2 regions of the Lysinibacillus sp. FSL M8-0337 genome follow, and region 2 is predicted to be linked to the other one. Evidence: riboswitches for the same ligand, from Rfam matches in the RefSeq annotation. Region 2 holds a riboswitch; the other holds the start of a gene.
What was found. A riboswitch is a leader RNA that binds a small molecule or an ion and turns the genes downstream of it on or off. The one in region 2 is predicted to bind FMN.
Positions count from the first base shown of each region.

Region 1: another riboswitch for FMN. It lies ahead of ribE (riboflavin synthase); the one in region 2 lies ahead of MKY08_RS05935 (ECF transporter S component).

Region 1 covers NZ_CP151996.1:1,640,477-1,644,726, reverse strand. The annotation lists gene MKY08_RS07615 (spore germination protein) at 1-48, opposite strand, end outside; gene ribE (6,7-dimethyl-8-ribityllumazine synthase) at 183-650, opposite strand; gene ribB (3,4-dihydroxy-2-butanone-4-phosphate synthase) at 668-1,300, opposite strand; gene ribE (riboflavin synthase) at 1,357-1,995, opposite strand; FMN riboswitch at 2,183-2,308, opposite strand; FMN riboswitch at 2,430-2,555, opposite strand; gene MKY08_RS07595 (hypothetical protein) at 2,664-3,452, opposite strand; gene MKY08_RS07590 (ABC transporter ATP-binding protein) at 3,449-4,250, opposite strand, start outside.
Region 2 covers NZ_CP151996.1:1,309,797-1,314,046, forward strand. The annotation lists gene sigX (RNA polymerase sigma factor SigX) at 8-541, shown strand; gene MKY08_RS05930 (RNA polymerase subunit sigma) at 538-1,821, shown strand; FMN riboswitch at 2,072-2,268, shown strand; gene MKY08_RS05935 (ECF transporter S component) at 2,493-3,080, shown strand; gene MKY08_RS05940 (sodium-dependent transporter) at 3,262-4,250, shown strand, end outside.

The DNA.
Region 1 (4,250 bases), 330 kb from region 2:
CAACATTTTCAATTCGATTTCTTGTTCTATTGATTGAATATTCCTCATCTCCTACTGAACCAAATTCAAACAAATTATTTTACTAAAATACTTATAAACATATATTTCCCAATGTCCAAAAAATTATGCAATAAATCTTACACTAGTGAGATAATTCATTAATTCTAAATATAGATATCCTTTTAGCCAATCATTTTTTGTAAATTAGCCATTTCAATTGCGGACATCGCTGCGTCATAACCTTTATTGCCAGATTTTGTTCCAGCACGTTCAATCGCTTGCTCAATATTTTCCGTTGTGACAATCCCAAAAATAACTGGTACATTTGTCGAAAGCGATACGTTTGCAATGCCTTTAGCTGATTCGTTACACACATAATCATAATGTGTTGTAGAGCCACGAATAACTGTACCCAAACCTATAATGGCATCATATTTTTTCGTTTCAGCTAGTTGCTTTGCGATAAACGGTACTTCAAATGCACCTGGCACCCACGCAACATCTATTAAATCATCGTCTACACCATGACGCTTTAGCCCATCTAATGCACCACTTAATAATTTACTTGTTATAAATTCATTAAAACGACCAACAACCACCGCTATTTTTAAATCATTGCCAATTAATTGTGCTTCAAATGTTTTTCCCATCATTTCATTCTCCTCTTTTACATAGTAAGTGAATTTTCTATTTGCATATGTTGACGACGATATGTTGCTAATGCGTCAATCGAAATCATTTTTAATTTATGTTTTTGTGCATATTTGACTAACTCATCAAAGCGCAGCATTTCTCCATTATCGCCCATAATTTCACATATCACGCCAGCTTGTACACTGTTGCAAAGTTTTGCTAAATCGATAGTAGCCTCCGTATGTCCTCGGCGCTCTAATACCCCATTTTCTTTCGCAATTAGCGGAAAAACATGTCCAGGTCGACGGAAATCCGATGCTTGTGCATGTGACACTAGCATTTTTTGAATCGTCAAAGCACGTTCAAAAGCACTAATGCCTGTTGTTGTCTCTTTATAGTCAATACTGACAGTAAACGCTGTTTGGTGATTATCGGTGTTATTTATGACCATTGGCTGTAACGCTAATTTTTGTGCGAGCTGCTGTGAAATAGGTGTACAAATAAGACCTCTTCCATATGTTGCCATGAAATTAATCGTTTCTGGTGACATAAACTCTGCAAGGGCCAGTAGATCTCCTTCATTTTCACGGTCTTCATCATCCACAACAACAATCATATTGCCCTGTTTTAAATCGGCAATTGCTTCTTCAATTGAATGTAGCAACATTGCCACCTCCTAATAGATTTGACTTTCAATGTATGTTTTTTTCTTTCTATAGCAGGTTAAAAACCATGCTTCGCTAAGTAATCTTTTGTAATGGTTGACGATTGCAGACCACCCTTTAACTGGTGAATAATGTATTTGCCTACTAAATCGGTTTCAATATTGACCAGTGCCCCAACATTTTTAACACCTAGTACGGTTTCTTTGTATGTGTGTGGAATAAGCGATACTGTGACACTGTTTTTTTCAACATGAAAGAGCGTTAAACTCGTTCCATCAATTGTGATTGAACCTTTAGGAATACAATAGCTAGTTAAGTCCTCTGAAAGTTCGATATCAATATAGACCGCATTTGCCATTGGGCGTTTGCGTATAATTTTCCCTACACCATCTACATGACCTGAAACAAAATGGCCACCAAATCGTCCATTGGCTGGCATTGCACGCTCTAAATTGACTGCATGACCAACAGTTAATTGCTGTAAATTCGTCGCTTTCACTGTTTCAGGCATTACATCCATTGTCAGCTCTTGGTCATTGTAATGAGTTACTGTCAAACAAACCCCATTAACGGCTATACTATCCCCGAGCTTCACATCCGCCACTATTTTGGGCGAAATCACTGTTATTTCCATACTTTGCCTATCGCTTTGCAAGGTTTTTACTGTGCCAATATCCTCAATAATACCTGTAAACATTTTTCCACCTACTTTCTCAACCCTATGTCGTAAACCTTTTGATAGTTATGTTAATCCCCCCTCCATTTTTTATGACCAAAACAAAGAAAAAACCCCTTTAGCATAAAAGGGGTTTGGGAGTACTTATACATAAGACGTCACGAAATAAACCTAGTGGATACAAAAATTTTCCACAGGCTACCATCTTATTGTTCTTCTCCCATCCAGACTATCACTGTCGGTTTTGGATTTGCACCAAATCAGCTTGCGCTCACGGACTTTGAATTGCTTCATCACCGCCGATTGGGAATTTCACCCTACCCCGAAGAACAGATACCTATTCAATTTTTTCCCTAAATAAAAAACTTCCCAACAGAAGCGATGGGAAGTTATATTTCATATAAGCGTAGCCAAATAGACCTTTTAAAGTCATACGAATTTAAAAAGCTTATACTTTCATCCTTCTCCCATCCAGACTGTAACTGTCGGTTTTGGATTTGCACCAAATCAGCTTGCGCTCACGGACTTTGAATTACTTCATCACCGCCGATTGGGAATTTCACCCTACCCTGAAGGATATATTATTTAGTTACTTCATACGATAACATTATTTTAATAGATTATCCACCTAAAATTTTTTAATGCACGCATGCTGATTACTTATTTTTGCCAAAAAAAGCTATACTCTATTAATTTTTATGGTATTTCTTCCTTGAAATCCAATAGTGCGAAATTGTTACAGTTAAAGTAATCCATATGAACGTTATCACCATATTTCCATATAGTTGTGAATCTATTGAACCTGTTATTAATACCATCATTGCCTGTTGACTCATGCCAGCAGGATTCACTAAATCAATTATTGGATGTAAACCACTAATGATTTTCAACAATAGCAAGCAAACGATACTAATTAAAGCTATAACGCCCTGCCCATTAAAAATAGTACTGATCATCGAAGTAAAAGAAATCATAAAAAGTACCCATACTAAGTAAAATCCAAGCGCTAATATCAGCGTAAAAAATGGAATATTACTAAACAAGAAATTTACATAAACGTAAGATACAAAATAGCCAAATGTCACACTAAGCGCTACAAATGAGAAATTAGAAAAAAGCTTTCCACCGATATAGGATCCTACCTTTACAGGTCTTGTTAATATAAAATCAAGCATCCCATTCGCTTTATCTGATTGAATTATACCCATTATGGCAATAACAATTACCATAATGCCCAACTGATCAAATTGGGAGCCTAGAGTTGCCGCCATTACTTGTGCTCCATCCTGTTGCATGATTGCAGGATCAATCGTAATGCCTTGATTTCCGCCGAGCGCTGCTAAAATTGAAGGTAAATAGTATGTAACCACTGGTTGTGTTGCGCCTAAAAACATAAAAACAAGAGGTAACCAAAGGATCTTAAACTCTCGAAACATTTGTACATACTCTTTTTTCGTTAAAATATATAAAGGTGTCATACACTCACCACCATTTTTAAAAAGATATCTTCTAACGTCTCACTGCTTCCAACTTCAAATTTAACGATATCCATGTTGTTGTCCATTGCATCACGAATCAACCTATCTTTATTTTGCTGAATATTATCGAGGGTAATCTTCGCCTTCTTGCCTAATACTTCAACATTCTTAACATATGGGAGCTTTTCAATGATTTGCACCCAAAGCATATTATGTGATGCCAATTCAAGATGCACAACCGCTTCGTGATTGTTAGTTAATTTATCTAATGTCGTATCCTCAATTTTCTTACCTTGTTTCATAATGACAAAGCGTTCACATATTTCTTCTGCATCCCCTAAAATATGAGTAGATAATAGAATAGTCGTTTCATGTTTAATTTCTTGTATTAAATTTAAGACCTCTCTTCTGCCTATTGGATCTAATGCCGATACAGGCTCATCCATGACAATAAAAGATGGCTTATGTAACAGTGTTTGGGCAATGCCAAGCCTTTGCTTCATTCCCCCAGAAAATGTTTGAACTTTCTCATGTTGTTCATTTATAAGCCCAACTTTTGTTAAAATAGCTGGTACTTCCTTCACCAACTCTTGTTTTGTTATGCCAGATAACTGTCCCATAAAAAAGAGTGTTTCTGTAGCTGTCATCCAATGAAAGAAATCAGGATATTGTGGAAGGTAACCAATTTCTTTTTTCATGGTTTTAATTTTTTTCCCATCTAGAAGGACTTCTCCTTTTTCCGCATTTAAAATATCTGCAATAATTTTGATTAACGTAGACTTTCCAGCACCATTAGGT
Region 2 (4,250 bases):
GAGTGCTTTGAATGACTCCGTGTTCCATCGACTATACGATGCATACCATCAAGACGTGTTCCAGTTTCTTATTTATCTAGTAAAAAATCGTACACTGGCTGAGGATCTTGCACATGAGGTTTATGTCCGTGTGCTGCGATCTTATGAACAATTCGCAGGAAATAGCAGTGAAAAAACTTGGCTTTTTGCCATTGCTAAAAATGTCGCAATTGATCATTTTCGAAAGCAGGCTGTGCGCCAAAAACATTCGCTCGATTTTTTTGACTGGGAAACGGAACAGTTACATTCAACCACACCATCACCGGAAGATGTGCTACAGGCCAGTGATGAATTAAAGCAGATAGAGTCTGCACTTGAAAATTGTACAGGGGATCAAAAAATGGTTATTATTATGCGCTATTTCCAAGATTTATCAATTACTGAAACTGCGCAAATACTTGATTGGACAGAGGCGAAGGTTAAAACGACGCAACATCGAGCCATTAAGTTTTTAAGACAACATCTACAACAGGCTAGGGAACAGGAGGCGAAAAGGCAATGACGCATAAACAACAATTTGACGATGAACAACTTGAACAAATGTTGAGCAATGCCCCGAAGCTTACTGACCACCGCTCGAAAGACAAAGTGTTAAAAAGATTGCTTGCTGATGCACGTTTACAAGACAATATACATCTTCAAGAGGCCATAGTAGATGAAGTAAAAGAACAACAAGCACAATCATTGCCTGCTCAAGAAAATATTGATCCTATAAAACGACGCAAGAGTAGGTTGCCTATTTTAAGTAGTGTTGCTGCAATTTTTGTACTATCAATAGCAGGGTACATCTATGTATCGAACAATTCTTCCGTAAAGGATGAAGCAAACGCCCCAATCGAAAATTATTCTTCCATGCAGGAGGATCGGTCGGTCACAGAAAGTGAAAATGCAGATGCAGATAGTGTGATGAAAGCGAATATTGGTGCTGAGCATGCTCGTATCCTATCGTTGCGGACATCTGTTTACGAAGATGATTTAGTCGATGCAGTCGTTTTCAGAATTGGTTTACCTGGTGGCAAGGCTGATAGTATACCAATGACCTATATTATTAAGAACGAAAAAATAACTGCTGATTTTGGGAAGAAGAAACCAACAACTTTACAAATGTATAAAAAATACGCACCTCAAATTGATGAAGAAGCAATGGGTTTAACGGACTATCATCCGTACAAAGGTGAGTTAAAAGAAGAAGGTAAGACGCTTGTGCACGTATTACCAGAAGAAAATGATTATGATGTAGCTTCGGCATCTGTCACAAAATATTTAAGCTCGTTAAAAGATACTTTTTCCGAATCCGAATATAAAGCCATTGCCATTAAACAGGCAGATGGTTCTGCTTACGAGTTTTCGCAAGCAGAAGAGCCGAGTGAGCCTATAGCGCTAACAAAAGATAATCATTATAACTATTATTTATATACAGAGGGAAACGGGACTGAATATTTATCGCCTGATTTCCATCAAACGTATCCTACTGTGACAGAGGCTCTACTGGCGATGCGAGACAAAAAGGATGATGTTTATGTGCCAGTTGTTCCGGAAAATGTCACATACACTGTAAAAGAAGAAGAAGATGGGGTTGTGGTCACATTTGACGCACCACTTGATTTAACGACAATGGATGCTGTACGGGCAACACAATTAATCGAAGCAATGATGTTGACTGCGTCAAGCTTTGATAAAAAGATACGTTTAGATAACATTGTACAGGAAAGTTGGGAAGGCTTTGATTTAACAAATTTTTTACCCATGCCTGTAGGAGCCAATAAACAAATGATGCCATAATATAGAAAACAGCTATCAGATAGAGATAGCTGTTTTTTTATAATTGAAATACCGCGGGTAAAGCACCTTGATTCGCGGGTAAATGATAAAATATCGCGGGTAAGTGACTTTGCTCCGCGGGTAAGTTACTCCATGATTTCTCGCAAAATGCTTCATTTATTAAAACATACAAATTTAATCGGATTATTTTAAGCAGAAGTATTTACTTTTATGTGATAAAACATTATAGTTAGTTTATAAAATAATATTGATTCATCTTCGGGGCAGGGTGAAAATCCCGACCGGCGGTAATAGAGTTGTAAATCGCTAGTGTAGTAGTAAGCTACAGTAGCTCGCATGATTTACTAGATGGCTCTTCAGCCCGCGACCTGTGCAAAGATTTTTTTGCATGGCTGACTTGGTGTAATTCCAAGGCCGACAGTATAGTCTGGATGGGAGAAGATGAAGGTACGATCGTCATTCGTTGTTACGAATTAAGCTATGTGCGAACGTTTTTTTAGTGTGTCTTTAAGTGCACGCTATGCACAAAAAATAGCTAGTAATGGCGTTATTTTATCATGCCTTTTCTCCCTTATGCTGATTTGCATAAGGGTTTTTTCGTGAAAAACAATCGATTACGTCGTAACCTTTCTTCTTGCAAGATTGAATCAGCAAAGAGGAGAGAGTTTTCAATGAAGAAAAATGTCAAACTGCAATCGTTTATTACGATTGGTATGCTGAGTAGTATTTCGTTTTTATTAATGTTATTTAATTTCCCGATTCCACCGTTCCCAGCCTTTTTGGAAGTGGATTTCAGTGATATGCCTGCCTTACTTGCAGCCATCACGATGGGCCCAGTAGCAGGTATTTTAGTAGAGCTATTTAAAAATGTCTTAGATTGGATTTTCTCTGGTACGCCAACAGGAGTGCCAGTTGGTCATATTGCAAACTTTGTAACAGGCATATTATTTATTTTACCAGTATCATTTATTTTTAACCGTTTTAAAACGATTGGAGGTCTTGTTGGAGGATTAGCAACAGGAACGATTGTGATGGCGGTTGGAATGAGCTTGTTAAATATCGCAGTATTTTTACCGATGTACACTTACTTCTTAGGAATGGAGCCAGTCGTTGGCGATTCATTATACACAATGATTGTTGCAGGCATTTTACCATTTAATATCGTGAAAGGTGTGTTATTAACGGCGGTTATGGCGTTATTATTCACAACGATGCGCAAATGGATCAACCAACAACGCACAATGTATTTATCAAAATAATTCATTTCACCTCGAGCATATTTTGAACTGCACCCCAATTGTTAGACACATCTAACAATTGGAGGTGCAGTTTTTTTATGGATCCAATAGCATACTGGGAAATTCAGGAACTGTCTAGTCTAATTTACTATTTTAATGTACAATTAATAAGAGATTAGTTAGTTTTGAGGAGATTGAAGAGATGAGTGAGAATAAAGGACAATGGTCTAGTAAATTAGGATTTATTTTAGCATCAGCGGGTGCGGCAATTGGGCTAGGGGCTATTTGGAAGTTACCCTATGTCACAGGGCAAAGTGGTGGAGGCGCATTTTTCCTAATTTTTGTGCTTTTTACATTATTAATCGGCCTACCGATGTTATTATCCGAGTATATTTTAGGGCGGGGTACGCAATCGGAAGCTGTCACTGCCTATAAAAAAGTTGTGCCAACGAAACCGGCATGGGCTTGGGTTGGACGTATGGGTGTATTGGGTTGTTTTCTATTATTAACCTTTTACAGTGTTGTAGGAGGATGGATTTTTATTTATAGCGGCCTTGGAGTATCGGGTGCAGTTATTGATTCTTCAGTTAATCCAGGCGATTTATTTGGAAAGATTATTAGCACACCGTGGATTACATTACTAGGTTTAGCGTTATTTACATTAACCAATGTACTTGTTATTTCGCTAGGTGTACAAAATGGTATTGAGAAAGCAAATAAATGGATGATGCCATTGTTATTTGTGATGTTTATCATTCTTGTTATTCGTGCATTAACTTTAGATGGGGCAATGGAAGGTGTGAAATTCTTCTTATGGCCTGATTTTTCTAATATAACAGGTAAAGCGTTACTAGAGGCGCTAGGGCAGTCATTCTTTGGTTTGGCAGTAGGTTTCTCTTGTTTGGTTACATATAGTTCGTATTTGAAAAAAGATGTTAGTTTACCAAATTCAGCAGGTTCCGTTGTTATTTTGACAGTACTTGTGTCGTTTTTAGCAGGACTAGCTATTTTCCCAGTTGTATTTGCTTTTGATTTGGAACCGCAAGCTGGGCCTGGCTTATTATTTATGGTGCTGCCGACAGCATTTAGTCAAATGCCTTTTGGGGAAGTGTTTTTAGCCCTGTTTTTATTACTATTTTTATTTGCGACATTAACTTCGTCGTTTAGTTTATATGAAATCATCGTGGCAGC